One region of the Paenibacillus sp. JT22N15 genome, then DNA from elsewhere that is predicted to be linked to it. Evidence: predicted binding sites of a transcription regulator. Region 1 holds the regulator's gene; each other region holds the start of a gene.
What was found. The regulator LexA, encoded in region 1, represses DNA repair genes until DNA is damaged. The targets are predictions, from matches to a motif close to CGAACATATGTTCG.
Positions count from the first base shown of each region.

Region 1 (10,916 bases):
GTTCCCATAGGCTCAATCGTTCCCGAAATCATGATCGGAAGCTCACGACCCATCGTCTCAAACGCATTGCGAATGCCGATGCTCCCCGCTTTTACATTAAGTGTATCCTGGGAGGTTTCAAGAAGCAGCGCATCTACATCTGCTTCCATGAGCGCAATGACCTGCTCGTAGTAGCTGTCCACAAGCTCTTCAAAAGTAACACCGCCTGTTACAGAAAGCGTCTTCGTCGTCGGACCAAGCGCTCCTGCCACATAACGCGGATGCTCAGGCGTCGAATATTTATCCGCCGCTTCACGGGCAATTTTCGCCGCAGCCAGGTTGATTTCGCGCGCCTTTTCCGGTATATCGTATTCAGCCAGCACGACGCTAGTTGCTCCGAACGTATTCGTTTCCAAAATGTCCGTGCCTGCCTCTAAATATTGTTCATGTATAGTACGGATGACATCAGGACGCGTCAACACGAGTATTTCATTACAGCCGTCCATATCCTCACCGCCAAAATCATCCTCGGTAAGATCGGCTTGCTGAATCATCGTTCCCATTGCGCCGTCCAAAATCAATATCCGCTTTTGCATCATTTCTTGTATGGTTGGTTTCGACAATTATGTGCACCCTTCCTGTGAAAATCACTAAAGTTCAGTTTAACAGAATCGACGCAATGTGAAAAGCAATTGCAATCGACAATCGCTTGTTTTTGCATTATAATCATTATATATTTAATATAACATTTAATTTCAATAGGAAAAGAGGGAATTGTGATGGCTGAGATTAGAATTCGCAATACTGAGGAAAGAATATCTGGCGAGCAGAACGTTCGCGCGTTTTTGGAAAGCCAAGAAGTGCTTTATGAACACTGGGATGCTAGCAAGTTGCCAGGCCATCTGCAAGATAAATTTGTATTATCCGATGAAGAGAAAGCGGAAATTCTCGCTACTTACGATGTAGAAATTCGCGAGCTTGCCCAGCGTCGCGGTTACAAAACATGGGATATCGTTGCCCTTTCAGATGCTACCCCAGGTCTTGATGATATTTTAAAACGTTTTGAGCAAGTGCATACGCACACAGAAGATGAAGTGCGGGCGATTACAGCTGGACGCGGAATCTTTATTATTAAAGGCAGCGAAGAAGTCGGTTATTTCGACGTTGAGCTGGAAGCGGGAGACGTTATTTCGGTTCCAGAAACAATTCCTCACTTCTTCACATTGATGGATAACCGTCAAATCGTTGCTGTTCGCCTGTTTATTGAAACGGAGGGCTGGATTGCCCACCCGTTCGAAGACCCTGCTTTCACTAAAGCTTGATCGTTTCTTCATTGAATTGCGTCATTATACAGAGAAGCCCCTTGAGCCATGTCAAATGGACCAAGGGGCTTCTTCTTATGCTTTTGCAGCAGTAATGGCGCGAGTATGCGCGACTATCCCAGCAGCGGCAGCAATTCCTCTAAATGCTTAATTTCATATGTAGGCACAATTTCATCCGACCGAACAGCGCCATGGCGATTAATCCATACCGAATCCATACCAATGGCATTTGCACCTAAAATATCCGTAGTCAGTTTGTCCCCAACCATTATACCCTGCTCCGGTTCAATACCAAGGCGCTCCAGCGCATGGCGGAAAATCGAAGCGGCCGGCTTGCCTTCACCGAAAGCGCCCGAAATAATGATGTGGTCAAAATAAGGCGCAAGCTGTGGAACGCCTGTAAGCTTCTCCTGCTGCAAATCCGGTGAGCCGTTCGTTAGCAGCAGCAGCTTATACTTGCCTTTTAGCGCATCTAGCAATCGAAACGTTTCATCATATACAATCGGGCGCGCTCTGCGCTCTGCCGGAAACTGCTCGGCCAGTATGGCGCCAAGCTCTGGATTGTCTACGCCCAGCGCTTTTAGCCCTTTCGTCCATGCTTCACGACGATAAGCGGGTGCAAGCTGCTCCAGCTTTCTGAACTCCTCCTGTTCTCCCTCACGGAAGTTAGCCCATAGGCCTTCAAAAGGATTAATTCCGATCATTTTCGTGAAAGGGAACGTTTCATACGATTCATATAGGCTGCGAGCTTCCTTGCGAACAGCTTCCTCCAGCTCTACCGCATCTACGCCCGCTGCTTCCGCACCTGCTTGACAGGTCGCATCAAATGCTTCTTTTACACTACGGTCATCCCATAGCAGTGTGTCATCCAAATCAAATAATACCGCTAGCTTTGCCATTGTTCACTGACGCTCCTGGTCGTTTTATTTTTGTTCGTATGTTATGCCGTTATCTTTGGCAAATTGCTCTAATCTTGCGCTGATTTCATCCGTTGGATAACGATGAAATACTCGCGAAAAAGCCCACGTCGATCCTTTTTGCGGTTCAATCGTCACATAGCCAGGCTGTACGCGAATCGTCTTGATCGCTTCTGCACCTAGACGCTTGTCGCCAGTCATCTTGCGTGTTTGAACATAGTTTTTACCGATTGTAATATACGGGCGCCGCAGGAAAAATACAATTGCCAGAAATACATAGCAGCCAATTGTCACACCTAGCAAGGTATCGAATTTAAATTGCGGGTCCATTTGGGCAAGTATAACGTACATGGCAATAAACAGCAGGAGTAAAATCGGCGCAATATAGCTGCGGCCAACAAAACGATCTGATTGGGGTCCAGCTGGTTTAAAGCTTGGGCCGCCTTGTTTTTTGCGATTTTTGTTAATTTGGTTCGTATTTCGGCGCACCTTGCGCTCCCATGTACGTGACAAATTCGTTCCTCCTTATTATGGCTGCAGCACAAAATCACGCTTAATAAATCAAGTCAGACAAGTGATGCAGGCTGACACCGTATATCTCCAGGTTTCACAGTAATTCGTTAAAACGGACGTTTGAATTTTGCAATAAAACGATTCGGATAGTCTTCGGCAAGCGCGCTGACCTCATCCAGACGGTTCCATATTTCTTCAGGCATCGTCCAGCCGACAGCTCCCATATTATCCTCATATTGCGCAAGCGTACTAGCACCAAAGATTGGGGACGTAATGCCTTCCCTTTGCAGCAGCCAATTCAGTGAAACTTGAGCAGGTGTTTTATCAAGTTCCTTGGCGGCTGCTAATACAGCATCCAAAACAGCAAAGTTTTGCTCATTTGCCCGGTTTGCCCAAGCACTTTCGCCTACTTTGCTTGTCAATCTGCCCTCTGTCGGCTCTGTGCGATCATACCTGCCGGTCAGAAAACCGCCACCAAGCGGAGCCCATGGAATAACGCCAACGTTTTCTTCTAGGCAAAGCGACATCATTTCGCGATCCATCTGGCGACTAACGAGGCTATATTGAGGCTGCAGCGAAACAAAGCGTACATACCTATTAGCATCGCTCCATGCCAAAGATTTCATAAGCTGCCATGCAAAAAAGTTAGAACAGCCGATGTAACGCACCTTGCCTGATGTGACAAGATCATCGAGCGTCCGCAGCGTCTCTTCAATCGGCGTAGCATGATCCCATACATGAACCTGATACAAGTCAATGTAATCGGTTTGCAGTCGCTTGAGGCTCGCTTCCACGCCGTCCATAATATGCTTGCGGGACAGCCCTACTCCATTAATATCAGGTGATGTTGTCATTCTAACCTTTGTAGCAACGACCATCTCAGAACGACGGCCTTTAATCGCTTTTCCGACGATCTCTTCAGAGCGTCCGCTTACATAAACGTTCGCCGTATCGAGAAAATTGCCGCCGCGCTCCACAAAACGATTGATCATCTCAAGCGAATCCTGCTCATTCGTTGTATTGCCAAATGTCATCGTTCCAAGACAAAGTTCAGAAACAGCTAGTCCACTACGTCCAAGCAGTTGGTATTTCATAAAATGATGACCGCCTCTCCCATTAAAATAATTAATGCTGTGGCTTCTCGTCTCCCGCTTCACTCTCTTCATCTTCTACGAATTTAATCGTATCAAGCTGTTGGCGAAAATTGCTTTTAAACTGCTCCATATATTTACTGCGCAGCTCAGCCCGTTCCGTCAGTTCCTCGGGCGTCAAACCGACTGTTTTATTTTTACGGGATAATTCATTAATTCTGGCAATAAGCTCTTCCATTGATTGCTCACCTCACTTGCTGTACTTTTCCCAAACTCTTTCTACTTTGACATTACCAATACGCAGTTGTCAAGGTGAAACGGCTGTCGCCGTCCTTTGGCGGCGCAGCGCGTTTCAGTCCGAGAAATATAGAGAATGGATGAGAAAATCATATCCTTTCCTATATTTCAAGAAAATGGGGCTATAATTAAATACAGAATAGATCGTACAACGATAATGCTATCATTGTTCCGATCTATTCTGTATTTAGGTCGAGTATTCACGCTTCAAAAGTTACGAAGAACAGCTACATGATTTCCGTCATGCAAACAGCTTGCGTATAGTATAGAGGCATGCTTCTTAATGAAGCTATGGAGAAGGAATGACCAGCTTCTGCCCAGGCCATATATCTGGCGACGACAGCTGGTTGCGTTCCCGTATTTGATAAACGGACCAGCGTATATCATCAGAACTGTCCGAGTATTTACGTGCAAGCTCCCATAATGTATCGCCTTGCGCAACCACTACCGTCTGCTCTCCAGCAGACGCTGGCGCAACATGATTCACTGAAGCTTCTGTGCGCACCAATAAAAAACCAGAAAACAATACGATAAACAGAGTCAGACACACCGCCAACTTCAAAGCATAGTTGCTAAATCCAGCCATGCTGATTTGCCATTTCATCTTTGCCGCCTTAACAGGCGCTTTCTCTGAGAATATAGATTGATAGGATTCTGGATAAATGATCATTGCCCTCACTCCCAAACGTTTGTTCTGTTTCGATATTAACACGAACATTTGTTTGTGGTCAACAGACAATGCGAACTTTTGTTTTTAGGAACTTATGTTTGTACGAACGGCGGTTCCATGTTATAATTTGAGAAATAAATACTCATATTGCACTTCGAATGAAGTGCATGGATCAAAGTTTCAATCAAAATTCATGTCGCACTCATCATGGAGTGCGTGAACTGGAGTGATCGTGTTGTCCAAAGCTTCCAATCGCCAGCAGTCGATTCTGGAATTTATAAAGAACGAAGTTCGCGAGAAGGGTTATCCGCCTTCCGTACGTGAAATTGGAGAAGCAGTTGGACTTGCTTCAAGCTCGACTGTACACGGTCATCTGGACCGTCTGGAGAAGAAAGGGCTTATCCGCCGCGATCCAACTAAACCTCGCGCTATCGAGATTTTGGATCAGGAAGATGTCGACGGGATTATCCGTCCTGCTGTTACCCATGTACCGATCGTCGGTAAAGTTACTGCCGGTGTGCCGATTACCGCTACTGAGAATATTGAAGAATATTTCCCCATCTCTTCCCATTACGTAGGAGATGATGATGTATTCATTCTTAATGTCATTGGCGAGAGCATGATTGAAGCCGGCATACATAACGGCGACTACGTTATTGTACGCCAGCAGCAGACCGCTACTAACGGTGATATTGTGGTCGCCATGACTGAGCACGATGAAGCAACAGTCAAAACCTTTTACCGCGAGAAGGATCATATCCGTCTCCAACCGGAAAATGTAACCATGGAACCTATCCGCCTGAAGAACGTTACGATTTTAGGCAAAGTCATCGGCTTGTTCCGTGATTTTCATTAATCGTAGAAATTTCATACCCTTCATACAAGAATAAAGCTGCATCCTTGCCCGCACTAGAAACGGGTTGGATGCAGCTTTTTAATTTAGTCAGAGGATTTTTTCCAGCTATCGGTCTTCCTCCTCAGACTGCCTCGGTATGACGACATTTGGGAAAGCTTGAACAACCCAAAAACTCCCCACGCGCACTTTTACGACGAACTAATGGCTGGCCACATTTTGCACATGCTACTTCTGTCCTTATTTGCTTCGTAATCATTTTCTCAGTATTGTTTTGTTCTGTGTCGGTATGTGGTGTTGGAATTGATCTATTGGCATTGATCTTCAAAATCATTTCAATGAGCTCTGCTCGATCAATAAGCCGAACTGTATTTGATTTTGCTAGGGTGATTGCAGCTTCTGTATATCCACTGTTGGAAATGACCCATGCCTCATTTGCCGAATAATGTGCGATAGAAGCCTGTGCTTCTTGAACAGCCTTAATCCCGACATTTTTACTATAACGTTTAGCTTGAACGACCACCCTTTGCGCGCCTTTTGCTATAACAAGATCTGCCCCGAAATCTCCTGCTGCCTGCGTCACCGTTACCTTATAGCCATGAGCCTCTAAAAGATGTCCAAGATACTTCTCGAACTGTCGGCCCTCCATCTTATCTATTTCTGCGATACCGGAACGCTTAAGGCGTTCATTACGTTTGCGAGCAATTGATATCGCTACAATTGCATACAACATCATAACCGCACCAAATGCAACACCCGCAAAAATAAAAGAATTTGTAAGCTTATAGGCACCAAAACCAGCACCCAGCATAAGTAGCAGCACAAATGCTTGTACCGGGTCCAATTCCTCTTTCTTCCTTCTACGTTTTGCCATATTTAGATCCCCTTTGTTCAACATAATATACCTTATATCGGCATATATAATAGGAATTTGTACCTAATAATGAAAAATACATAAAAGTTATCAGTCTACTCACTTCACTTAACTTTGTTTCCTCACGGTCAGTTGTGTCGATTTTCACAATAACTACCACCATATAAAAAGGCTGACACAAAGCACTACTGATATCTACATCAGTAATACTCGTGTCAGCCCTCTCCAAATTTACAATCGGTTACCGGTATGTATGCTATTGTTTCATCATTCATTTGATGTCATGGATCTGATCGAACCCAGCGAGGAAGAGCTCAACATCCCGTAATCAACAGTATGGCGCAGTGAAACTAGTTTCAATTCGCTGGACTGTGAGACGAAAATGAATGCGGCTTTATCTCCCCGCTGCCTGGAACTCGATCATTCCTGCTTTAATATCTTTCTGTCTCTATAATGATATTTGTTTCCCTCTGTTTTACATTTTTAATATAACACAGGATACTAATGCATTTTGTCGTTTTTTGTCGAAATATTTAATCGTTCGATACTAGTATCGATTTTTATTGACATAATAATGAAAATGTGTATTAAAAAAGAGCTAACCCATTTCTGGATTCAGCCCTTTTTTAGTAAGTGTTCCACTAAAGGTAGTTTTCCTTTAGCTACGTTTGCTGTATAACCGCCTTCGAAATGCGCAGTTATTGCGTAAAATGTTTTAGTAACCTCTCGAATATGCTCTACGTTCACTAGGTTGTTAACATCCAGCGCAACAAATCCCAATGGCAAAAATATTTGTTTGCATGCTTCAAGTGTCGTTATGAATGTAAAAAGGCCCTTAGTGGTATGGAATCTCGGAATGTGATAGTTTTTTTTTGGTTGGAATATATCTACAAAAAAAACTTCACCTAATTTGAATGTATCAAACTGATCTCCATCGATTTCCCCATCATAAATTCGTTGTCCTAGAATCTCAGTCGTTAGATCCATATGATATCCACTCTACTTACGAAGTTCTTTTGGGATAGGTTGAGCCCCAATGAACCCTTTTCGATTTCCACTTGCGACGGAACGCTCAGCGTCTTTTTGCAGTTTGTCTGCAATTTTACGCGCTAGTTTTTGCATCATATTCAGCACCTCCGTCCCTTTGATGAATGGATACCAATACCATCTGAGCGAAAAAAACTAAAGTAACTACATCTGATTGAAAAAATATATTTGACAAAATGAGCAACAAAGGTAAGTTCCTTTCACTGCCCCTACTCCAGCAAATCAATAACGTTAAACTCAACAATATCAATATTATCATGACTGTACCACTTAAGACAATATGTGGAATTATAGATAAAAGGCAAGTTGAGACAATCACACACGTTGTTAAGGACTTAAAATGAAAGCCTCCAGTAAACTTCCTCAGAGTCCAAAAAGCCACTAGACCAATTAAAGTCTGTATAAATGATTCAGTTGCAATCCCAATAATCAATGTAACAGCGATTATAGTTGCAGAACAAATCCGATTACCCAAAGAATAGGCCATCACTTCTACAGATACGCTGCCCTCAGGATCTAACCTTTTTATGAAAAGCGCCATTCTTTGTGATATAAACTCTATCATCCTCTGATTCTCTCCTTCTAGAGAGGAAATATAGGGTGCCAAGTATCAATAATACTAGGGGGTAAGCGTACAAGGCTGCGTCGTAATGAACGGTCAAAAATAAAGATGTCGTGATTATGGCTACAGCAGCTAATGTAGATATTGCAAGCATTCCGTTCGTTCCGGTAAATAGTTTTTCCTTGCGGCTTAGGTCATGCGGAGGAATGACGATAAAAGTAAATCCGTAATTAAATACTGTAATCAGCCATCCGACCGCCAACGAAGCAGCGTCTGTGAAAAATTGAATCGCAATAACCCCGTTCCCTCCTGTATTCTGAGCAACAACATCGCTAACACCTAACGCTGTCACGGCAAAATAGATCGGAAACTGAATACATACATAGGCGGCATAACCTACCGCTACCATCAAACCAGAATAAACAAGTCTAATTTTAAGTGAATACCGAAAAAACGCTGCGAAGATTAAAAATTGCCCAAATATATCTATGTATGGTGATAACCCAACCACAACCCGGACTGCATATGACCAACCGGCCACCCCAATGCAAATAAAAAGGACATTCCATTTATATGCTGCAAGTGGCTGCCTATACGATTTAATCATCAATACAACCATCGCAATTGCATCCAATATGCTAAAAAGCAAATAACTCGCTGTCTCCATTTATAGCGCCACCATCTTTTATTTTAAATTTTGGTTTTCAAATTTATTACTTTCATCATTGCATGATCGCAACTCTGTTGGCAAGACAGAATTTTAATACCTGACGGAAATACACGATCATAAAGAACCTCCACATAAAAAACAATCCATATTATGATTTTTATAACCAACTGATTGTTACGAATATCTTTCCAAAAACAGTGCAACCTTAAATAAAAAAGGGAGCGTGAAATTATTATGCATACCGTCTGGAAAGGCGCTATTAGTTTCGGGTTGGTGCACGTGCCGATCAAAATGCACTCTGCAACGGAAGACAAGGATATATCATTTCGCAGTCTCCATAAAGAGTGCGGCATGCCGATTAATTACGCTAAGACATGCCGTCATTGCAATAAGGAGATTAGTCCGGAAGAGATCGTTAAGGGGTTTGAGTATGAAAAAGGTAAGTATGTAATTGTCAAAGAAGAAGAGCTTGAAGCTATCAAGCCTGATTCCGCCAAAACTATTCAGATTCTTGATTTTGTAGACTTGGCCGAAATTGACCCGGTCTATTATCAAAAAGCCTATTACCTCTCCCCTGACATGGCAGGTGCTGGCGCATATAGCTTGTTGCTTGAAGCCATAAAACAAACTGGAAAAATCGGCATAGCCAAAATATCTATTCGCAGTAAAAGCAGCCTAGCAGCTGTCAGAGTAGTGGGAAATTGCCTATGTTTGGAAACGATGTTTTTTCCAGACGAGATTAGGGCCATATCCCAGGTTCCTAACATACCTGTGCAAACAACGATTAATGATAAAGAGCTCGATATGGCTAAGATGCTGGTAGAACAGCTCAGCGAACCGTTTGATCCTGCCAAATATACGGACGATTACCGTATCGCATTAACTGAATTGATTCAACAAAAAATAGCAGGACAGAGTGTTGATATTGTATCTGCACCAACAGCTGAAGGAAGGACCAATGTCATTGATCTTATGGCCGCGCTCCAAGCAAGCTTGGATGCTACAAAATCCGCCGCCATGCCTCCAAGTGCTCCCTCAACTAAGAAAAAGAGAACAGCCAAAGCAAAGGGTAACGTATCATGACCATGCAGCTCCCTTCTGTCCCTATGGCTCCAATAACCTCTTCCAATATTCCCCAAGGACCCGAATGGGGTTATCAAATTAAATGGGACGGCGTGCGCACTTTGGTCCGCTTAGATGGTTTAGGGAGGGTTGAACTATTCGGACGAAGGCTGGAGCCGCGTAATCATACTTTCCCGGAAATAGTGGCATTATTAGAGCCGATCCGCGTTGGCCCTTGTATCTTGGATGGAGAAATCGCCTATTTCGATGGAGTGCGTCCAAATTTTCAAAGGGCCAAGTTAGGGGTGCGAAAACGCACCCCCGATGATGGCCTTATATTTGTAATGTTTGATATGATCAATTCGAATGGCGAGGACATTCGCAAACTCCCTTATAAAGAACGTTTTGAGAAACTGAAAGCCTCATTTCCAGAGAAAACGCCTCGACTCTTTGTAACCGATTTGCATTCCGATGGACAAGCACTTTGGAATTGGCTCAATGAACGTGAATGGGAAGGAATTATCTCGAAAAGATTAGATAGCCCTTACATGGAGGGGAAAAAACATCAATATTGGTTTAAAAAACGCAAAGAAGTACGGATAGTCGCTGACGTCGTCGGCATAAAACTGCGGGATGGACTTGTTTCAAGCCTTGTCCTGCGATATGAAAATCGTTACATCGGGCACGTTTCGGGCTTGGATCAAGCATCCAAGCAAGTACTTCATCAGTTTATGGTAGATCATCCTGGTGAGTGCCCTTTTAAAGAGCTAACTCCTGGCATGGTAAAATCTGATGTTGTGTGGCTTTCAGTCCCCTTCCCAGCTCGTGTTACAGCTCTGGAATTTACTGATTCCGGACTACTTCGCCAGCCTAAACTACTCGGATTTGGGGACAAATAATAATCAAATATTAGAAGGGGACTTAAGCAAATAGCTCAAGTACCCTCTATTATGACTCATATTATTCACTCGACTCAATAATCCATTAATCTATAATTAGCTTAGATATTACATTTGGAGTTACCACATTCACCATTACAGGTGGCACGATCTTTTTTTA
Region 1 covers NZ_JBXENV010000003.1:107,438-118,353, reverse strand. The annotation lists gene metH (methionine synthase) at 1-578, opposite strand, end outside; gene AC50X8_RS06685 (1,2-dihydroxy-3-keto-5-methylthiopentene dioxygenase) at 759-1,301, shown strand; gene AC50X8_RS06680 (HAD family hydrolase) at 1,415-2,200, opposite strand; gene AC50X8_RS06675 (hypothetical protein) at 2,225-2,731, opposite strand; gene AC50X8_RS06670 (aldo/keto reductase) at 2,839-3,825, opposite strand; gene AC50X8_RS06665 (DUF896 domain-containing protein) at 3,857-4,060, opposite strand; gene AC50X8_RS06660 (LysM peptidoglycan-binding domain-containing protein) at 4,409-4,789, opposite strand; gene lexA (transcriptional repressor LexA) at 5,025-5,645, shown strand; gene AC50X8_RS06650 (restriction endonuclease) at 5,767-6,516, opposite strand; gene AC50X8_RS06645 (LytTR family transcriptional regulator DNA-binding domain-containing protein) at 7,132-7,503, opposite strand; gene AC50X8_RS06640 (hypothetical protein) at 7,516-7,641, opposite strand; gene AC50X8_RS06635 (accessory gene regulator B family protein) at 7,619-8,104, opposite strand; gene AC50X8_RS06630 (hypothetical protein) at 8,073-8,792, opposite strand; gene ku (non-homologous end joining protein Ku) at 9,030-9,878, shown strand; gene AC50X8_RS06620 (ATP-dependent DNA ligase) at 9,875-10,756, shown strand.

Region 2 (10,916 bases), on a different contig from region 1:
TGCTGGCCTCAAGCAATACCTTTATACCTACCTATGTGATTTCGGATATTTGGCAGCATTGCGGCTGGAACAGCATTATTTATTTGGCAGCGCTGTCAAGTGTCGATCCCCAGCTCTATGATTCGTCCAAAATAGACGGAGCAAACCGCTGGCAGACGATACGTTATATCGATTTTCCGGCGCTGATGCCAACGATCGTCATTTTGTTCATTTTAAGCATGGGAGGCATTTTGAGTACGGGCTTCGAAAAAATATTTTTGATGCAAAATGCATTGAACTTGCCCGTATCCGAAGTGATTGCGACCTATGTCTACAAAATGGGGATCGTGTCCAACCAATTCAGCTATGCTTCAGCTATAGGCTTGTTTAATACGCTCATTAATTTTATATTCCTGTATACGATGAACGCTATCTCTAGACGGGTGTCCGACACGAGTCTGTTCTAGCCTACAGCGGAAGGAGGCACTGCAATGGAAAGAATACGCCCGCGCCTTGGCGGCGGTGAAATTTTGTTTAGAATCGTGCTAGTCATCGTCTGTGCCGTTATTTTCCTGACGATTGCTTACCCGCTTTATTTTATTATTATCGCGTCGGTAAGCGACTCGACACTCGTATCAACCGGTAAAGTGCTGCTGTTCCCCAAAGGAACGAGCTTCTTCGGCTACGGAGAGATCTTTAAGGATGAACGCATATGGACCGGCTACCGCAATACGCTTTTTTACACATCCGTGGGCACATTAGTCAATTTGCTGTTCACGCTGCCTGCTGCCTACGTGCTGTCACGCAAGGAGTTTAAGGCGAGAAAATACATTATGTTTGCGTTTGTGTTTACGATGTTTTTCAATGGCGGGCTCATTCCGACTTATTTGCTGATAAAGGATCTGCATCTAACGAATACGCCGTGGGTATTTATCGTACCGTTTAGCGTTAACGTATTTTATTTAATTATCGCCCGTACTTTTTTTGAATCGACGCTTCCTTCGGAGCTTTATGAGGCGGCTGCAATTGACGGCTGCTCGCATTTTGTCTATTTCGTCAAGGTGGCGCTGCCGCTGTCCAAAGCCTTGATCTCCGTCATCGGCCTGTATTATTTGGTCGGGCACTGGAATGATTTTTTCACTGCGCTTATTTACATTCGCGACAACGAGCTTAAGCCGCTGCAAATTATTCTCCGCGACATTTTATTGTCGAACCAGGTGTTTTCCAGCGGGGCGGGGACAGGCGGCGACTCCGGCGGCTACGCGCAGAAATATGCAGATCAGATTAAATATGGCGTCATTATCGTGTCTACGCTGCCGATTTTAGTGCTGTATCCGTTTTTGCAGAAGTATTTTGAGAAGGGTGTTATGATCGGTTCGATTAAAGGGTAAAATGGGGGACCACTGCGGCAGGCTGCTGCCCGGTGGTCCTTTCTAATGGAACGATTCTATATAGCTTGCTGCTGAATAAAAGCGAGCTAGCATTGCTGGCTTCGCAGTCGTTTGCAAAATAATTTGAATTTTAAAAAGGAATTTGTGGACTTTTGACCAATTAGTAAGGTAAGATGCTGTCCCTCGAACAATTCGTATAGCTCTTTGAGGATCGTATTTGGCGCTGCATAAAGACGCCATTCTCCGGTCTCTTTTGAATGCCCGCATTTTGCTAAAGATCTGGACTAAAGGAAGGTGAAGTATGGAAGACGTTCGAGTGCTCATCGCTGAGGATGAACGGGAAATTAGTGATTTATTAAAAAAATATTTAGATCGAGAATTATACAAGGTGGATGTTGCTGAAAATGGAGAAGAGGCTCTTTGCATGTTCGATAAAAACAGTTATAACCTTGTCATACTGGATCTCATGATGCCTAAGGTGGACGGTATAGAAGTATGCAGAAGACTCCGTAACAAAACCAATGTCCCCATTCTGATGCTCACTGCCAAGGACAATGAGGTTGAAAAGATTTTGGGCCTTAGTATAGGTGCGGATGATTATATCACTAAGCCGTTCAGTATTAACGAGGTTGTCGCTAGAGTGAAGGCGCTCATAAGGAGATTTTTAATTCTGGGCAGTGATGGACACAGCTATGAGAAAACAATGATCCGATTTAAGGGCATCTCGATCGACCTTAAAAAATATACGGTCAATATTGCCGGTGAAGAGATATCTCTAACTGCGAAAGAGTTTGAATTGTTAAAGTTTTTCATTTCCCATCCTGAACAGGTTTTTACGAAGACGCAGCTTTTTCGCAATGTGTGGGACAGCAACTACATAGAAGACGATAATACAGTGATGGTGCATATCAGAAAGCTTCGTAAAAAAATAGAAGCGGATCCTTCTAATCCGCAATTTATTCAAACGATTTGGGGAATTGGATACAAATTTACAGGTGAAAAAGATGAATCATAATCAGTTTTTCTTTGTTCTTATCATTCAATCAGTCATCATCGCCGGGCTTTTGATTCTGGAATTCAATGACGATGCGTTCGGGGTACTCAGATGGATTTTATTCACAGCACTTTGCTTGACAAGCGCATTTCTATTCTTCACTAGATTCCGTACTCGCACCAGACTAAAGCAAATGACGGCGGAGCTAAGACGAGCAACGAGCGGGAATTTGAAGATGAGATTATTTGCAAAAGATGATGACGTGTGGAATGAAATGATTTTTTCGATTAATGAATTATTGGAGCAATTGGAAAACATTCAGATCGAGACGATCAAATCCCAAGCAGCAAGAAGAAGCCTGCTCTCCAATATTTCGCATGATATCAGGACTCCTCTTACGTCTATTATTGGCTATGTGAATGCCCTTAAAGATGATATCGCAATTTCGGAAGAGGAGAGACAGGAATTCCTTGAGATTATATCCACAAAATCTAACGGACTGAAGGAATTAATCGATGAAATATTTATGATGGCGAAGCTGGATGCGGACGAAATGCCTCATAAGCCGATTTCTCTTGATTTGGCAGAAATGATTAGAGAGTCGCTAATCGCATTTTTGCCTGAATTGAACAAAAATGAAATAGAGCTGCATGTCAGTATTCCGGATGAAAAATGTCTTATCCACGCAGATCGTCTAAGCGTTATGCGAATCATAGGCAATATCATCAAGAACGCTATTTACTATGGGGGAGAAGGGAAAGTGATAGGGGTTGAGCTTTCTCAAACCGCTCAAGAACACCAGCTGCGCATTTGGGATCAGGGACCTGGTATCTCAAAAGGGGATATTGCTAATGTGTTCGAGAGAATGTACCGGGCCGATCAAGCCAGAACACTGATTAAAGGAGGCAGCGGCTTGGGCCTTGCCATTGCCAAAGCTCTTATAGAGAAAAACGGCGGTGCAATATGGGTGGAGAGTGAACCGTGGCAAAAGACGGTTTTCGGGACATCATTTAAGAAACAGTTAAAGAATAGGTAAGAAGCAGTTAAATCTTTCTTTTTATAATGGTTTATAGCTTATAGAAGGAGGGCCGCATTTTGAGTGTTGTTATTAAAACCACTGATTTGACGAAGATTTATGGTAATCAGAAATCGGTGGATCATATGAATATGACAGTGAAGCAAGGCGAGATTTATGGTTTTCTTGGTCGTAATGGCGCAGGCAAGACAACCACAATCCGCATGCTGGTCGGGTTAATTAAACCTACCCATGGACTAATCGAAATTTTTGGCGAAAATTTGTTGAACAATCAAAAGGAAATTTTACGTCGGATCGGATCTATCGTTGAGGTTCCGGGTTTTTACGAAAACCTTACGGGCAAGGAAAATCTGCTGATTAACGCCAAAATCATGGGTATTCATAAGAAAAATGTTATCGAGGAAACGCTTGAAATAGTAGGGCTGCAGGATGAAACAAGGAAGCTGGTGGGGAAATATTCCTTGGGTATGAAGCAGCGTCTTGGTATTGCCAGAGCGCTTCTCCATTATCCTGAGCTGCTGATTCTGGATGAGCCTATGAATGGGCTGGACCCGATCGGCATTAAAGAAATGCGAAAGCTTATTAAAGCGCTGGCCGAAGAGAGGAAGATCACCATCCTGGTCTCTAGCCACATTTTATCGGAAATTGAGCAGGTGGCGGATCATATCGGGATTATTCATGAGGGGAAGCTTCTGGAAGAGATTTCGCTTGATCAGCTGCGGAAAATCAATCGAAAATACATGGAATTACAGGTATCGAATGACAAAAAAGCAGCTATGCTGCTGGAGAGGCACTTCCATATTTATGATTATGAAGTACATGATAATGGCCTCATCCGCGTATATTCTCATTTGGGGCAGCAGGGACAGATCAATAAAGTATTTGTGCAGCATGAAATTGAAGTATCAAAGATCATGCTTAGCGAGGATAGGCTGGAAGATTATTTTACGAATTTGGTAGGAGGCGGCACAATTGGTTGATTTGCTGTATACGGAAATTTTGAAGCTTAAACGCTCCAAAATGTTTCTATTAAGCATGATTGGCGCTGCGGTAGCACCTTTTTTGGTAGTGGTCTCCACTTACATCCATATCAAGACGAAGGACCCAACGTTGTTTGTTCCTTTTGAGGAGTTATTTTTCGATTCCAATTTGTATACGGTTTTATTAGTTGGAGTTCCTTTGTATGGTGTAGTTACGTCGTATCTTTTTAACCGGGAATATGCGGAAGATACTCTCAAAAACCTGTTAACGATCCCAGTATCCCGAACTAGCCTTATGTTGAGCAAGATGCTCCTCTTATTCTTATGGATTATGCTGCTGACCATACTTGCATGGGGGCTAACGCTGCTGCTCGGCGTACTTGGCCAGTTCGAAGGGCTGAGCATTTTGCTGCTCGTAGAATCCTTGCGGAAATTTATAATCGCCGGAGCGTTTCTATTTATTTTATCAACCCCCATCATCCTGATCACCATCGTGCTGAAAAACTTTGTACCGACCATCGTTTTGACGATCGTCATCACACTGGTCAATGTCATGAGCTCCAATTCCGAATATAAAGGGCTGGTGCCCTGGACAGCCGCATTTGACATTGCCAACGGCACGCTTTTGCCAGCTTATCCACCGGAATATTCTTATATTGCTATTGGGGCTACCTCGATTGTTGGATTCATCGCTACTCTAGTTTACTTTAGGAAGGCGGATATTCACTAATGTATGAAATCATTTGCGCCATAATACTCGGCATTCTTGAAGGATTGACGGAATTTCTGCCTGTCTCATCTACAGGTCACTTGATCTTGGCCGGTAATTTATTAGGCTTTGAAGGGGATAAGGCGACAACGTTCAAGATCGTGATTCAGTTGGGAGCCGTGATGGCTGTACTTATGCTTTATTGGAAAAGGTATATGGATATTCTAAAGGATTTGCTAACTTTTAATTTTTCGGCTAAAAACAAATTGAATGCCATTCACATGGTGATTGCCATGATTCCCGCTTTAATAGTTTATTTGATTTTTAAAGATGATATCAAATCGCATTTGTTCGGACCGGCCCCCGTCCTGATCGGTTTGATCATCGGCGGCATCCTGATGATTATAGCCGCAAGGGTCAAACGAAAGGTAACCGCCGAGAATACGGACGACATTACTTACAAGCAAGCATTTGGTATTGGATTATTCCAATGTCTAGCCCTATGGCCTGGGTTCTCGAGATCAGGATCGACAATATCCGGCGGGCTGCTGCTTGGAACTAGCCAGAAAGCCGCTGCAGACTTTACTTTCATCATCGCCGTCCCGGTTATGCTTGGTGCAACGATATTGGACATGTACGATAGTCGTGAGCTATTAAACGGGGATACCCTTCTATTATTCCTTATTGGTTTCATTACCGCCTTTGTAGTAGCGATGATTGCCGTGGTCACATTCCTGAACCTGATCAAACGTCTGAGATTGGAGTGGTTTGCGTTTTATCGTTTTGCGCTTGCTGCGGTCTTTTTCATCTTTGTAATGTGAGATATTTATATGGAATCCAAGAAGAATCCACTTTGATTTTGGATTCTTCCTTTTATTTCACTTCGTGTATTGAAGTGTGATAAATCAATTCGTCCTTTCAACACCGGTCACGGTTGCCACAAGACCGTCCACATAACGTCCTATTCGAATGCTTATCTCGGCACGCATGTAGTCTCTGGTGATGGTGAAATGATCTTCATATTCCCGGCAAATATAGCGGTAACGGGCCTCTTGATGATTTATCTCCTCTTCAAAAACGCGGATGCTTTTCTCCGTCAATCCTTTCTTTAATCGGTTTAAGTCATCATGAACATTTCTAGCCAGCAATTGGGCCGCTTTAGAATAGAGCAGTCTTAGCGTTTCTGAGGATTGCTCTGCCTCGCGGGCTTTTTTGACGATGATCGCATGCATGATCGGCAGCAGCACATAATCCTTCATCATATGGATTTCTTCCGCTGTTGGACGAACAGGCTGAAGTGCTTGCTTTTGGAACCTGTTCTGAAAAGCCTCCTTATGCTGCGGAAGCATCATTCGGCTAGATTCCCAGAGCCCGTTCTTTTCAAGTTTTTTACTCATTTGTAGTGCCCCCCGATTTTTATAGACCTATCTGCTGCTTGCCCTGCGGCAGTAAGGGATGAAGCTCTTACAATTGCGGTGCTTCCGTATCGATTTTTGATGCCGTCTGTCACTTTCTCCAGCGCTCTAAGCTTAATCTGATCCTCAAAGAGGGTGAGCTGATAGTTTTGATCGTCCATGAGCTGGCTGATGGTCACACCGACCCGGCGCACAGGCATGCCATCCCAAAATTTATAAAACAGCTGCTTCACCGCTTCAAAAACCGTTTTGGTATGGTTAGTGGGGTCCAGCAGCTTCATTTGGCGCGAAAATCCGGTGGGCGCTTCGTAGGGGCTGCACATGCAGTTGACCGTAACGACATGGCCCATATATTTTTTGCGGCGGCAATCGCGGCAAACTTCCTCGGTCAGCTCTAATAAAACGGTATCTACCTCCCATGGCTCCATATAATCTCTTGGCAAAGTCATCATATGGCCAACCGATTTTGGCGGGTTGTTGAATGTTCCAGGCGTAACCGGGCTATCATCGATGCCGTTGGCCGTTCGCCACAGCACCTCGGCATGAATATCGGATTGCTTGCCAAAGCGAAAGCGAAACTGGTCCTTAAGACGCGGCAGAGGCGTTTTGGCAATATCGCCTATTGTATGCATGCCAAGACGGGTGAAATGGGTGGTCATGCGTGAGCCGACCCCAAACATTTTATGGACCGGCTGCGGCCACAGCAAAGCTTCGAGTTCTGCTTTAGGCAGCGTAAAGATGCCGTCCTCATTCTTTTTTGCCCAGATGTCAGTCGCCATTTTAGCGAGCATTTTATTGGAGCTTATGCCTACCCTTATCCATACGCCTGTTTGCAGGAGAACCTTCTGTTGAAGGGCTTTAGCTATCGTAACAGGGTCTCCGAAAAGAGGGAGGCTTGCCGTAATGTCCAGAAACTGCTCATCAATGCTAAAGATTTCAACCAGATTCGTAAACTCCTCATAAATGCCCGTAATCATCAGGGAGGCATCGATATAATGCTGCATGCGGGGACGCAGGACGACGAGCTCCGGGCATTTATTTAACGCGATTCCAAGCCGTTCGGCTGTCGTGATGCCGTATTGCTTGGCAATGGGGCAAGCCGCTAAAATAATGCCTGAGCGGCGCTCAACAGAGCCGGCTACAACAACGGGTTTATTTTTACACTCCGGATGATTGGCTTTTTCAATACTTGCGTAAAAACTTTGACAATCTGCGAGCAATATAACTCTTTCAGCTGTTTCCCTCATTCCAACCGCCTCCGCATATTCATCAGCATGGTCATTAGCTCGGCTTTCACTAAGCTTCTCAGCATGGTGAAATGGTGGATATAACCGCGAACTTTATATTCAACATGGACCCCCTGCGCATTCATCTCGGTGTTTAACGCTTTAATGTTCCGCTGTCTCATCTTTTTCTTAATGCTTTGCAGTTCAAGATAGATGCTTTGCTCCATTTCATTGAGATAAAAAAGGATATGGTTATAAATGATTTTATTTCGATGCATTTTTAATTCGTTGATGTCTCTAGCTAGCATATCGAGAAGAATCGGCAGCAAGGTAAACTTTTTAATAATTTGCAGATCCTCTTCCGTTTCGATGATTGAATGGACACTCATAGCTACACCACCATGACGCGAACGTTTATTCGTATTCTGTATTATATACCGAATGTATGTTCTCTATGCAAGGTTTCTTGGGCAGGTAATTTCGACCAGCTTGGGCTTTGCTTCGGGAAGTGGCAGGGGGCTAGCGTTTTGCGGGGGCGGTTATAATAATGAAGCTTGTCCAAAAGGTCAGAAGATGCGATGATAAATAAATCACATGCTTACATAAGGAGTTAGAACAAAATGAAACAGGCATCACTGCTGCAAGACAAAAAACAACGCAAATTGCTGTTCAGCGCTGGGCTCAGCTGGATGTTTGACGCGATGGACGTCGGCATGCTGTCCTTTATCGTGGCTGCGCTAAGCGTAGAATGGGGGCTTGGCACCGAGCAGATCGGACAGCTGACTGCAATTAATTCCATTGGCATGGCGGTGGGCGCGGCAGCGGCGGGTGCGCTTGCGGACCGCTACGGACGCCGGACGATTTTGCTATGGACGCTGCTCATTTTCTCGGCAGCAAGCGGCTTGTCGGCGCTGGCGGGCACCTTTACCGTGCTGTGCCTGCTGCGTTTCGCTGGCGGCTTTGGACTTGGCGGCGAGCTGCCCGTCGCTTCGACGCTCGTATCCGAGTCGGTTCCCGTGAAGGATAGAGGCAGAGCGATCGTGCTGCTGGAAAGCTTCTGGGCAGGCGGCTGGATTGTCGCTGCGCTCGTCTCGTATTTTGTTATACCGGCCTATGGCTGGCGAGCGGCGTTTATTATTGGAGCAGTTCCGGCGCTGTACGCGCTGTATTTGCGCAGAGCCATTGAGGATTCACCGCGTTATGTGGCGCAAAAGGGGAACGTTTTGCCGCTGCGCCAGCGGCTTGCGGCGATTTGGTCACCGAAGCATCGCCGCTCGACCATTATGCTGTGGCTGCTATGGCTGACGGTCGTCTTCTCATATTACGGCATGTTTCTGTGGCTGCCGACCGTCATGGTGCTGAAAGGCTTCGGACTGGTCAAAAGCTTTCAATATGTGCTGCTCATTACACTTGCGCAGCTTCCGGGCTATTTTACGGCGGCCTATTTCATCGAGAAGCTGGGACGCAAATTTGTGCTGGTCACCTATTTGCTGCTGACGGCGGTAAGTGCCATCTGGTTCGGCAGCGCGACGACAGAAGGCATGCTGCTTGCTGCCGGAGCTTGCCTGTCCTTCTTCAACCTTGGCGCTTGGGGAGCGATGTACGCTTACACGCCGGAGCAATATCCGACGGCGGTTCGGGCAACGGGAGCAGGTTTTGCTGCCTCCTTCGGCCGGATCGGCGGCATCATCGGCCCTTACATGGTAGGGATGCTCGTGGCGGGCGGCACATCGATTCAAACGGTGTTCATCATTTTCTTTGTGGCGATCGTATGCGGTGCGCTGGCGGTTGCTTTCCTAGGTAAAGAAACAAAAGGAATCGATCCTGACCGTTAAGCGCCGAAGCTTGCGGCGGGGCTAGAATGAGGATCAAACACGATATTTTCTAGCTTTTAGGCGAAAAAAAGCCCCTCTCCTGATCTATAGCAGTTCCGGCAAGCCGAACGCTGCTCGATCAAGGAGAGGGGTTCTTTCATTGAAAATAGACAGCAAGATGCAGAATTTAGCGCCCGCAGCTATTACCTAAGCGGCGCGAAATGCTTCACTTGCTCCAAAATGCCTTCGATTTCCTGAATCACATCTGCGGAAAGCTCAAGCTCGACAGCTTTGACGTTTTCGACGATTTGCTGCGGACGGCTCGCGCCAATCAGCGCGGAGCTGATGCCCGGCAAGCGCAGTACCCAAGCCAGCGCCAGCTGGGAAATGGAGACGCCAAGCTGGCTAGCCAGCCCATCAAGCTGTTCTACGCAGTCAAGCACATCGTCGCGCAAATAGCTTTTCAGCACATGGTTGATCGAATCATTGGCAGCGCGGCTATCTGTAGGCAGTTGCTGGCCTTTTCTATATTTTCCGGTCAGGATGCCTTGCGCCAGCGGCGAAAAGACGATCTGGCCGATGCCTTCCCGCTCGCTGACAGGGATGACCTCTTGCTCAATATATCGCTCAAACATATTGTAGATCGGCTGGTTGGAAATAAGCGGGCGCAAATTCAGCCGCTTCGCAATGCCAGTCGCATCGGCGATTTGAGCGGCGCTCCATTCGGAGACAGCGGAATACAAAATTTTGCCCTGCGCGGTCAAATCGTCCAGCGCCCGCAGCGTCTCTTCCAGCGGAGCATTTTGATCATAGCGATGGCAAAAATAAATATCAATATAGTCTGTGCCCAGACGTTTCAAGCTGGCATCGCACTGCTCCATAATATGCTTGCGCGATAAGCCGCCGTCATTGGGGCCGTCACCCATATTGAAAAAGACCTTCGTCGAAAGCACATAGCTGGAGCGCTCGAATGGCCGCAGGGCAGAACCAAGCGCCCGCTCGCCTTCGCCGCGATTATAGGCATTGGAAGTGTCGAAGAAATTGATGCCGCTTTCAAAGGCCTGCTGAATGCAAGCGTCAGCCGCTTGCTGCTCGGTAGCTGTTCCATAAGTGAGCCAGCTTCCAAGACCGATTTCGCTTACTTTAATGCCGCTTGAACCGATGCGTCTGTATTTCATACCCTGATTCCTCCGCTTTCGTTGAAAAAATAAATGCTCATCTCTGGCCGCAGCCGTTATTGCTCCAGTGATTTTTGCGTAAAGATAGCCATGTACGTCACTTCGTCCGATACGGGGCAGAGGAGATGCTCCTCCAGCGAATTGAAATAAAGCGTATCCCCCGGATGCAGCGAATATTCAGTCGCACCAACCTT
Region 2 covers NZ_JBXENV010000010.1:75,223-86,138, forward strand. The annotation lists gene AC50X8_RS20190 (ABC transporter permease) at 1-446, shown strand, start outside; gene AC50X8_RS20195 (carbohydrate ABC transporter permease) at 471-1,370, shown strand; gene AC50X8_RS20200 (response regulator transcription factor) at 1,672-2,385, shown strand; gene AC50X8_RS20205 (sensor histidine kinase) at 2,375-3,400, shown strand; gene AC50X8_RS20210 (ABC transporter ATP-binding protein) at 3,460-4,380, shown strand; gene AC50X8_RS20215 (ABC transporter permease) at 4,373-5,110, shown strand; gene AC50X8_RS20220 (undecaprenyl-diphosphate phosphatase) at 5,110-5,910, shown strand; gene AC50X8_RS20225 (YhjD family protein) at 5,995-6,486, opposite strand; gene AC50X8_RS20230 (DNA polymerase IV) at 6,483-7,751, opposite strand; gene AC50X8_RS20235 (YhjD family protein) at 7,748-8,119, opposite strand; gene AC50X8_RS20240 (MFS transporter) at 8,351-9,565, shown strand; gene AC50X8_RS20245 (aldo/keto reductase family protein) at 9,748-10,722, opposite strand; gene AC50X8_RS20250 (helix-turn-helix domain-containing protein) at 10,779-10,916, opposite strand, start outside.
Region 2: AC50X8_RS20235 (YhjD family protein) is a predicted target of LexA. The motif match lies at 8,138-8,151, and genes of this name have one in related genera.

Region 3 (10,916 bases), on a different contig from region 1:
GATATCCCGCCATTCCAGCGGACGGGTCCGTCTGCTTTTTCCGTCGTAAACGCGGTAGCCGCTGTCCATAAGCGACTGGATTTTCCGGGCAATCAGCCGCCCTTCCAGCTGCGCCGTCTGCAAATCCTCGGCCGACTCAGCCGCATCCAGCCCTTCTTCCTCATCCTCCGGCTGCGCTTTATCCTCCGCCATAACGGAGCCAGCCTTATCAATGACGACCAATTCTACTTCAAATTCTCCTGCTTCCTCTGCTGCCGGGAAGGAAGCGCCGCATACCAGCTCCGCTCGCTGATCATAATCCATTTCGGCTACGGATTCCCGCATTATGCCGCGGAATACATTATTTACGCCGTCAACCACCTCCTGACGGCTGCGGAAGTTGCGCGCCAGATCAATGCGCAAGCCTGCTGAATGGCCAGCCGAAGAAGCTGCTTCAGCTATTGACTGTGCAGTGGCTGCAGTGGCTGCAGTGGCTGCGGCGTCTTTATCCGCTTCAGCCGTTCCGGGCAGAACAGCCTGTACGGCGTAGCTTTTATATTTATGCATGAATAGATTTGGCTCCGCGAGCCGGAAGCGATAAATGCTTTGCTTCACATCGCCAACCATGAAACGGTTCCCCGCTCCCGGTCTTGAGATCAGCGTTACTATCGCCTCCTGCACCATATTCATGTCCTGGTATTCATCTAGCAAAATTTCATCGAATTGGTTCTGGTATTCCAGTGCCGCGGGCGAAGGCAGCGTCTGCTGCACGGAAGAGTCCTCCGTGCGCAATATCCGCAAGCAATAATGCTCCAAATCGCCAAAATCAAGCAGCCCCTTCTCCCGTTTCGCTGCTTCATACCTTTTGCCAAAATCAATAATGAGCTCGCTCAGCGCTGCCATTAATGGAGCTAGCTCCTGCAGCTCCTCCAAAAACTGCTCCGGCGTACGGCCGAACAGCTCCTCGGCTAGCGTGCCCAGCAGCTTCTTGGCGCTGTCTCGCAAATCTTTCGCCTGCTCCTGCAGCGATTTATCGTATTCGTCGCCGCGCATAGCCTTCAATTTGCCAAATTCCACTGTATGAAATGGCTCAAACCATTGCTCCCAAGGTCTATCCTGTACAGCAGCTTTAAGCATGAGAACAAGTGTCAAATCATCCTCGAAATTGATAGCATAAGGTGCCGGTCCAGCAGGCTCGCGCGTCAAATCAAGCGCCTTCCGAAGCAGCGCTTCTGCCCCGGCGAGCGCCAGCTCCACATCAGCCCGCAAGCTGGCAACCCAGCTGCTGTGCTGAAGCTCGGCTGCATTTTGCAAATTAAAGCTTTCAGCCGTTTCGCGAAGCCATTCTACGGGCCATGGGTGGCTTTGCGCAAAAGCATACAGGTCCTGGACGAGCTTGTACAGCGGCTCATCCCCGCGCTCTCCGCCCAGACGGTCAGCGAGCGCCAGAAAAGCGCCACCAGCGCCAGAATCGGCATCCGCCTCGTCATATTTTTCCTCGAAGAGCTGATCCAGCACCTCCATCCTCAGCAGCTCGCTCTCCGTTTCATTGGCGATGCGAAAGCCAGGGTCAAGCCCAATCAGCGGATAATAACGGCGAATGACATCAAGACAAAAAGAATGCAGCGTCGTGATCGACGACCTGTTCATAAGCGCAAGCTGGCGACGCAAATGCTCAGAGTCAGGCTGGCGATCCAGCTCCTTCTCCAGCGCAATGCGAATCCGCTCCTTCATTTCCGCAGCTGCTGCCTTCGTAAAAGTGGCAACGAGCAGGCGGTCCACATCGGTCGAGGATGAAATTTTGCGAATAATGCGCTCAACCAGCACAGCCGTCTTGCCAGAGCCGGCAGCAGCAGCTACTAGAATGTTGGATCCTTCCGTTACTATGGCGCTCCACTGCTCATCGGTCCAAGTGCTGCCTTCCGGTTTAATGGCGTTGATCATGTCCGTCATCGATGCTTTCTCCTTTCTCCAGCCGCTGCCATAGCTCTTCCGTTGAAGGCTTGCGAAGCCGCACATACTCATTGCCGTCAAACAGCGGATCGAACTGGCAAACCGCCTTATAATCACAATATTGGCACGGGATTTTTGTTCCCAGCTTGTAGGGCTCAATCGATACTTTGCCACAGCTGATTTCCGAGCCAATTCCGCTAATGGTCCTCCTGACAGAATCCCGCAAAATGTCCCACTGCTTGTCCGTCACGACGGAGGAGCTGCTGTAGAACGCCCCATCCTTCTTGAGCGCTACAGGCAATAGCTCGGAGTGTCCCGTTTCCAGCTGATCATCCATGAGGCGCACCGCCTCGGCTTCTGCCGTAACGAGTCCTCTTAGCTTAAAGCGTTTGCGCAGCTCTGCTTTGATTTTCGCTTCGTTCATTTGATTAGAAAGCGCAAGCAGCGGATTATGCACGTGAAAATAAAGCACGCCCGCAGGCGATGCCTGCTTTCCAAGCCAGCCGGGAGAATGCGTCACCAATACGTCCAAATACGTCAGCATTTGCAGGGAAAGGCCAAAGGCCACCTCCTCCAGGCGCAGCTGGGTCACGCTAGACTTGTAATCCAGTACGCGCAACAACAGGCCCTGCTCCGTATCCGCAGCATCAACCCGGTCGATTCGCCCGATTATTTCCATAGAACGTCCATCCTGCAAAGGAATAATAAGCGGCGGCAGTGTGCCGCCCGGGCCAAAATCAACCTCCAGCCCGACGGGCTGGAATGCGGCCCGGCGGGCATGCTCGCTCAGCATAATGGCAGCCTGCGCTACAATTTCCTTAAGCTTGCGGGCAATGTAGCGATAGCGGCCGCTGCTCAGCAAAATTTGCGATTGCAGCCTTGGTGCAAGCTCGTCCACCGTTTGAACCGCCGCCTCGCGGATCTGACGCTCTGAAGCCGAGCCGAAAGCGTGGCCAAGCCCGCCTTCTCCAGCCAAACGGCTGAGCGCAGCATGAAATAGCTGACCCACATCCGGCGCCTCCAGCCGGTGCATTTTCCGCTCGCGCAGCTTCAGTCCGTGAATCGCAAAATGCTGAAAAGGGCACGACACGAAACGCTCCATTCTCGATACGCTCGCTCTCAAGCGAACGCCATAAAGCTGCTGTGCCGTATCAGCGGTCAACAGCTCCTCTTGATTCACATAACCAAGAGATTTTGTAAGCAGCGATAGCTTCGTTTGCCATTCTGGACGTACTGCGAACCAATTGTAAAGCTCCCACCAAAAAGGAGCGATCTCGCTTCCCTGCTTCCAAGCCCGCAGCTCCGTAATTAAATACGACAAGGCACGTTCTGGATGCTGAATATATTCCCTTTGCTCCTTTACCGACATAGTCTGCGTAGGCTCCGCCTGCACTTGCTGTATCGGCAATCCGTGAAACAGCTGCCTCACCTGCCTAATAATTTCCGATGGCAGCAGGCTTTTCCCCTCTTCATCAGCCTCTGACCAACTCATCCACAAATGTCTGCTCGGCGTTGTGAGCGCACTATAAATCAGAAAACGCTCATCCAGCAGCCTCCGCTTGAGGCCCGGCGCCATGACCAAGCCTTCTTCAGCCAGCCGCTCCCGCTCCTGGTCCGTCAGCACGCCATCCTCTTGAAAACGCGTCGGCATGATGCCATCATTAGCTCCCAGCACGTAACAGACCTGCACCTGACTGGAACGCGTACGGTCCATGCTGCCCACCAGCACCTGATCAAGAGCAGGCGGAATGGCACCTAATTTGAGGCTTTCCAAGCCCGTCTCAAGCATGCCAACGAAAATATCGGCGGACAGCGGTTCATTACCAACTAGCTCGACTAATTGGTCAAGCAAATTCATGACTCCATCCCACAGCTGGCGATGACCGCGTGAGCGCTGTACTCGGCCAGCCTCGCTATCCTCGCGGCTCCAGCGCTCCAGACGTTCCGCAACCCCTGTATGCTCAAGCAAGCGATATAGCGCCTCACACATCATGGTAACATTCGAAGCTTTCTCCAGCTCTTTGCCAAACTGCTGCAAAGGAGGAACGATTACACCGCGCGCGGCCATGACCGCCTCAAACTCCGCCTTCGCACGTTGCGATGGCGCATTGGCCGCTGCATCCTGCTCTTCCTCCAGCGACTCGATGATGAATGGACGCCATCTTTTTTCATCCAGCCACTTCCAGCCATCGATGCCCGCCGCCAAGACGAAGTTTTCCAGCCAATCAAATTGGTCGCGGGGAATGCTTCCATCAAGCGGAAACAGCAGCTCGGTCTTAATGCAGCGGAATACCGCCTCATAGCTCCAATTATGAAGCACCGTCTCCAATGCTGAGCGGATGAACTCGACCAGCGGATGATGGACGGTCGTGTGCCTCTGATCAAGGAAATAGGGGATGCTGTATTCTTGAAACGCTGCTTCGATATAGTCGCTGTAATCCCCCGCATTGCGCACCATAACCGTCATATCACGCCAGCTTAGGCTCTCTTCCCTGACTCTGCGCAGCATATCGCGCGCCAGCAGCTCCACCTCGGTTCGCCGATTTGCCGCCGCATGCAGCGATATGCCGCATAATGGGCTGGTTGCATCGAGCATTGCCGGATTTGGAAGCGCCATTTGTGCCCGTCCTCCGTAGTGGCGCTCCAAATGAGCCAGCATCGGGCTGCTGCTGAACCTGCCCGGCGCTTCGCAGGCAGCATTGCTTGTACCGCCGAGCACAATCGGCTCCAGCAGCGCAACGCCTAAGCCCTCCGCCAGTTCCCTCAGCTTTACATACGCATCCGCTGTAGGGTAAAACAAATCCAGCTCAACTGGCCGCTCTCCAGCCGCATATGCCCGATTCAGCTTAAGCGTAATCGTCACTTTCTTCGCCATGCTTATAAGCGAGCTAAGCGCGGCATATTCTTTTGGCGTAAAGCCATTAAAGCCGTCAATCCAAATTTCGGTGTCCCGTATCGTTGAAAATTGAGACAGCCCCGCTGACAGATAGACCAAATAATCCTCCGAATCGACATACTGCCCGGCGAGCTCTTCCTCCAGCCTTTCGTATACCAGCTGCAAGTCATGCAGCTTGCGCTTCAGCAGCGCCGAGTCCTGCAAAGCAGAAGCAGCCTCTTCTCTGCGCTCTGCAATCATCGCCGGATTAATGCCATATCGCTTCCATTCCGTCAACAGCTCGCCCAGACGCTCAATGAAACCAGGCTTTCCAGCACCATGCTCGAACAGCTCCAATTGATCGCCCAGACGCTGCACGATTTTGTACAGCAGCATGTTTTTGCCTTCGTCGCCGATTGGAATGAGCGCGGTACCGCCAGTTTCCTGCATAACGCGAAGAGCAAGCCTGCGAAGGCTCAGCACTTGCGCCCGAATCATTCCCTGCAATCCGCTGCCGCGAAGCAGCGTGTACTCGGACTGGAAGGTCGCTTGCTCCGGCACGAGCAAAATAAGCGGAGGCCCATCCGGGTCAGCGTTCAGCCTGCCGCGAATCGCATCCAGGCAATATGTCGTTTTTCCCGCTCCCGAGCGGCCCAGCACTAATTGAAGCGGCATCCTGCAGCCCTTCCTTCCGTAACCTGTCTATTATCAACCATACTACCATACCCGCCGCGACTTTTCACGAGTCCTTCAAACATACGTTCTTAAATATTTGGCAAAAAAACCTCTTGAACGAGCAAGAAGCACACTCGCCGTTCAAGAGGTTTCCGTTATTTGCTGCGCACCTCAAAGATGGCAAATTTCAAGTAATGCCCTTCTGTTACGCCAAGCAGCTGCGGATGATCCTTGCCCGCCGCCCGCCATTCCACAAGCCGGAGCAGCTTGCCTGCATCAGCTGCGGCCTCTTGGATCGTCTCCAGAAACAAATCAGGACGCATATGGTATGAGCAGCTCGCCGTCACCAGATAGCCGCCTTCATTTACCAGCTTCATGCCATGCAAATTAATATCTTTATAGCCGCGGACAGCACCTGCTACCGCATTTTTTGTTTTGGCAAACGCCGGAGGGTCCAAAATGACAACGTCCCAGGTTTGGCCGCCACCGCTAATCGGCTTGGACGTATCCGTGCCTGCGCGGCTGCGTTCGAGACGCTCCTCCAGCCCCTTCGTTTGCAGCCTTAAGTAGTCAAAAGCATCGGTAACAACGAACTGTACGCGATCGGTAAAGCCGTTACGTTCCACATTGCGGCGCGCCGTATCAATCGCATGCTCGGAAATGTCCAAGCAGGTCACTTTCTTCGCTCCGTATTTGCAGGCATGCAAGGTAAAGCTGCCCGTATGCGCAAAGCATTCCAGCACCGTCGCACCATCCCAGTAGGGGAAGGTCACCTCTTTGCCATTGGCATTGACTGGAACGAGTTCCCCCGCTGTCTCTGCACTCGCGCTGCTGTCCTCGGCAGGCTTCGGCATTAGCTTAATGCCGCTGCGAAGGCCCCAGCCCTTCATCAGCGGAGCGATGGAGGCGCGATTTTCACGCTGATCATAGAAATAGCCGGTCTTCTGACCTTCGACTATATCAACCTCAAGCTTAAGCCCGTTCTCTTCAATCTCCAATATGGCCGGGCATTCCCCGTACAGCACGCCTGTACGCTTCTCTAAGCCCTCCAGCTGTCTGACGCCGACATCACTGCGCTCATAAATGCCGCGCGGCTCAAACACCTCGATAAGCGCTTCAATGATCGCATCGCGGTGAATGTCCATGCCAAGTGTCAGCAATTGGATAACCAGCACATCATTAAAGCGGTCAACGGTCAGCCCTGGCAGGAAATCAGCTTCTCCGTATACGAGCCTGCAATCCTGATCCGGCACAAAACGGCTGCGATGCTCCTTCGCCTGCTGGAAACGCTCATGGAAAAAAGCAGTATCCATCGCCTCCAGCGGCTTGTACGAAATAATGCGCACCGTAATTTGCGATTTCGGATTCCAATACCCCGTCGCCAGATAACGACCCTGGTGGCTGACTACATCAACCAAGCCGCCCGGCTCTGCGGTGCCTTCCATTTTATCAATCTCGCTTGCATATACCCATGGGTGGCCCTGCTCCAAACGTTTTTTGCGCCCGCGCTGCAGCGCTATCCTTGCTCTCGTCATAATGGCAAAACCAACCTCTCTCATGCTTGTCATGCTTGTCTTGTTTGCTGCATATATGTATGGGTACACCTGTCACTCGTTTTTAGAAAAGGAGATTCAGCCCATGCTTCATTCTATTATTTTGCCGATTGCAATCGGCTTTGCCTTGTTCTTAAGCGGCATGAAGCTGATGGAGCTGGCGCTGCATCGCCTTGCCGGAACGCAATTGAATCGTATTTTGCAGCGTTTTACCGCTACGCCCATTCACGGACTGGCGGCTGGCGCCATCTCTACTGCTTTTCTTCAGAGCAGCACAGCCGTAACCGTCATCTCTATAGGTCTCGTCAATGCCGGTCTGCTCACCTTTCCGCGAACGCTCGGCATTATTCTTGGCACCAACATCGGCACCTGCCTGACGACGGAGCTGCTTGGGCTTAGCCTTGAGCGTCTCACAATGCCGCTGCTCATCCTCTCCGTCTCCGCCTGGCTGCTGACTGCACTGCTCGGCGAGCTGCAGCTTATCCCCGCCTTGCGGACTGGCGGCTGGCTAAACACGATTCGTTCCGCTTCTGTTGCCACGCTCGGCTTCGGCATACTGCTCGCCGGCATGGCGATGATGCAAAGCGTTGGCCCAGACATTCAGCAAAGCGCCATGTTTGACTGGTTTATGAGCAAAACGGCGGACAGCCTCTGGTGGGGGCTGGCCGCCGGCGCGGTGCTAACTGCAGCCGTGCATAGCAGCACAGCTGTCATAGCCATTATTATGGGTTTTGCGGCAATCGGAGCGATGCCGCTAGAAGTTGGCATAGCCGTTGTGCTAGGCGCAAACATCGGCACCTGCGTCACTGCGCTGCTCGCCTCTATTGGCGGATCGCGCGCGGGTCAATTCGTTGCGCTCGCCCATATAACGCTGAATGTCGGCGGCGCGCTGCTCTTTATGCCGTTTGTCGGCTTGCTTGCTGGACTATCAGCTTGGCTGACCGCAGCTCCAGCGGCGCAAATTGCCCATGCGCAAACGCTGTTTAATATTTTCAGCTCGCTGCTTGCCCTGCCGCTCTGCTATTTGCCAGCGCTGCGGCGGATGCCCCGCCAAGATTAACCTTCCAATGCTGCACCATAAAACTATGTAAATGGTATGCCCAGCAGCTCTAATGCACCGGAGACGATCCGATTATTGTTGTCATAGCCGGATTGCTTCTGACGTCTCCATGCATCAAGCGGCTCGAACCAATCCACTCCGCGAATTTCTTCTACTTGAGCTTGCAAATCGCCGCCGATGGCTTCAACCAGGTAATAGTGAACCTCTTTATCGACCGTACCATAGGTATCATGCTGGTACTGATATTTAATTTGGTCAATAGGTGCTATGATATTGCCCTGAAGCCCCGTTTCCTCAGCAATTTCCCGCAACGCGGTCTGCTCAACGGTTTCGCCTGCCTCCATCTTGCCTTTGGGGAGCGATACTTTGCCATAACGATCCTGAATAAGCTGAATTTGCAGCTTGCCTTCCTCCGTGCGGCGGTAGACGACGCCTCCTGCTGATATTTCCTTCACACCTGTTTCCCCCTTGCCTGATTGACATCATATCGCAATAGCGAAAACTCCAGCCGCTTCCTCCTAGCGAAGCCAGCGGCCGAAATTCAAGCCTAATGTATGGCGCCTTTGTTATGCTCTCAGTGCTTCCGCTTTTGTATGAACGGCAGCTTGCTGATCTTGCTCTTCATCCAGCTCCAGCACGAAGCTGTGAGTTTCGGAGCCGCGAAGCGCAGACGATTCGCCTTCCAGCACTCGCACAAGCTGGCCACGGCATTCATTGACGCCAGCTTCCGTAACCTTAACGCGGCACAGCTTGCCGATTAAGTCCTCGGAGCCGTTGAATACAACTTGAATGTAGTTGTCGGAATAACCCATAACAAGTCCCGTTCCTGGAGCTCCCTTGTAGTCGCGCTCTGGAATAATATCAAGCACAGCGCCTACATACTTCTCTGCATAAGCAAGCTGCATGCGCTCGGACAAGTCGATCAGCTTGTGAACGCGTTCGTTCTTAAGTTCTTCATCCACTTGATCCTCCATGCGCGCTGCTGGTGTACCCGTCCGTTTGGAGTAAGGGAACACGTGCATTTCCGAGAAGCCCAGCTCCTCCATAAAGCGGAAGCCTTCTTCAAACATTTCGTCTGTTTCGCCAGGGAAACCAACAATGACGTCCGTTGTAATAGCTACGCCCGGCATAACCTCGCGGATACGCTTGATTTTCGCCGCGAATTCCTCCGTCGTATATTTGCGACGCATCCGCTTCAGCACGGAGTTTTCGCCGGCCTGCAGTGGAATATGGAGATGGCGGCACATTTTCGTGGACCGATTCAGCACATCAATCATCGCCTCATCGATCTGGCTTGCTTCGATCGAGCTGATGCGGATACGCTCAAGCCCTTCGATATGATCCAGATCCCACAGCAGGTCACTTAGACGGTAATTATCCAAATCGTCGCCATAGCCGCCTGTGTGAATGCCCGTAAGCACGATCTCCTTATAGCCTGCCGCAACCAGCTGCTTCGCCTGCTCAACAACGCTATGAGCATCCCGGCTGCGGGACAAGCCGCGCGACCATGGAATGATACAGAAGGTGCAGAAGTTGTTGCAGCCCTCCTGAATTTTCAGAAACGCCCGCGTACGCTCGGCAAAATCCGGCACATCCAGCTCCTCAAACTCGCGCGTCTTCATAATGTTGCGAACAGCATTGACCGGCTGACGGTCCGCATGAATTTGATCGACAAATGTCATGATTTTCTCGCGGTCCTGCGTACCGATAACGAGATCGACGCCGGGAATCGCCATAATTTCGGCCGGGGACGTCTGTGCGTAGCAGCCTGTTACCGCTATAACGGCATCCGGATTGCGACGCACCGCACGGCGAATGATTTGGCGGCTCTTCTTGTCGCCTGTATTGGTCACCGTACAGGTGTTGATTAAATAAACATCAGCGGTCGCTTCGAAATCGACCTGCTCGTAGCCTTCATTTTTGAACAGCTGCCATATCGCTTCTGTGTCGTAAAAATTCACTTTGCAGCCTAATGTATAAAATGCAACCGATGGCATGTTGTTATACTCCTCCCATTTCTCCGGCTTCATACAGCAAGCATGTCAATCCGACGATACCTGCGGTTTCCGTCCGCAATATCCTTTTGCCGAGGCCGACAATAATGGCTCCTGCTGCTTCTGCCTCATCTGCTTCACGCTCGGTAAAGCCGCCCTCCGGCCCTACCATTAGCAATACGCTCGGAGCGGAAGTATCGCTCCCTCTGTTAGAGCTCCAGCTATTCAGCGCCTGCCTAATACCCACGCCTTCCGCTGCATCGCCTTCGCGTTCATAACAAAACAAAACTAAATTATAGGAAGCAATCGATTTGACCAGCTCGCGCCAGCTCCGCACCGGCTCTACAGCCGGAACGCGGCAGCGATGCGACTGCTCCGCCGCTTCCTTGGCGATTTTGCCCCAACGCTCCAGACGCTTCGCTTCCTTCTTGCCGTCATATTGCACGATCATGCGCTCTGACTGGAACGGGACAAACGAATAAGCGCCAATTTCGGTGCCCTTCTGGATGACCAGCTCCATCTTGTCGCCTTTCGGCAAGGCTTGGGCAATCGTAACCGACCAGCTCGGCTCGCTATTTTGGGGAAGCTCTTCTGCAATAGCCGCTACAACCTCGGTGGACGAAGCTTCCCGCACAGAAGCAAGCACGACCCGCTGCTCGCCGTCGCTTGCAATAAACGTATCGCCTGCCTTCATCCGCATGACGCGAACAGCGTGGAATGCATCCTCGCCAAACAAGCGGACTTCATTATCTTCAAATTGCTCTTTCGCTATAAAATACCGCTGCATATCGTCTACATAACCATCCTTCATAATAGCATGTTTTCAT
Region 3 covers NZ_JBXENV010000001.1:151,535-162,450, forward strand. The annotation lists gene addA (helicase-exonuclease AddAB subunit AddA) at 1-1,932, opposite strand, end outside; gene addB (helicase-exonuclease AddAB subunit AddB) at 1,907-5,482, opposite strand; gene AC50X8_RS00635 (class I SAM-dependent rRNA methyltransferase) at 5,638-7,050, opposite strand; gene AC50X8_RS00640 (Na/Pi cotransporter family protein) at 7,121-8,095, shown strand; gene AC50X8_RS00645 (NUDIX hydrolase) at 8,119-8,550, opposite strand; gene mtaB (tRNA (N(6)-L-threonylcarbamoyladenosine(37)-C(2))-methylthiotransferase MtaB) at 8,662-10,092, opposite strand; gene AC50X8_RS00655 (RsmE family RNA methyltransferase) at 10,097-10,876, opposite strand.
Region 3: addB (helicase-exonuclease AddAB subunit AddB) is a predicted target of LexA. The motif match lies at 5,559-5,572, and genes of this name have one in related genera.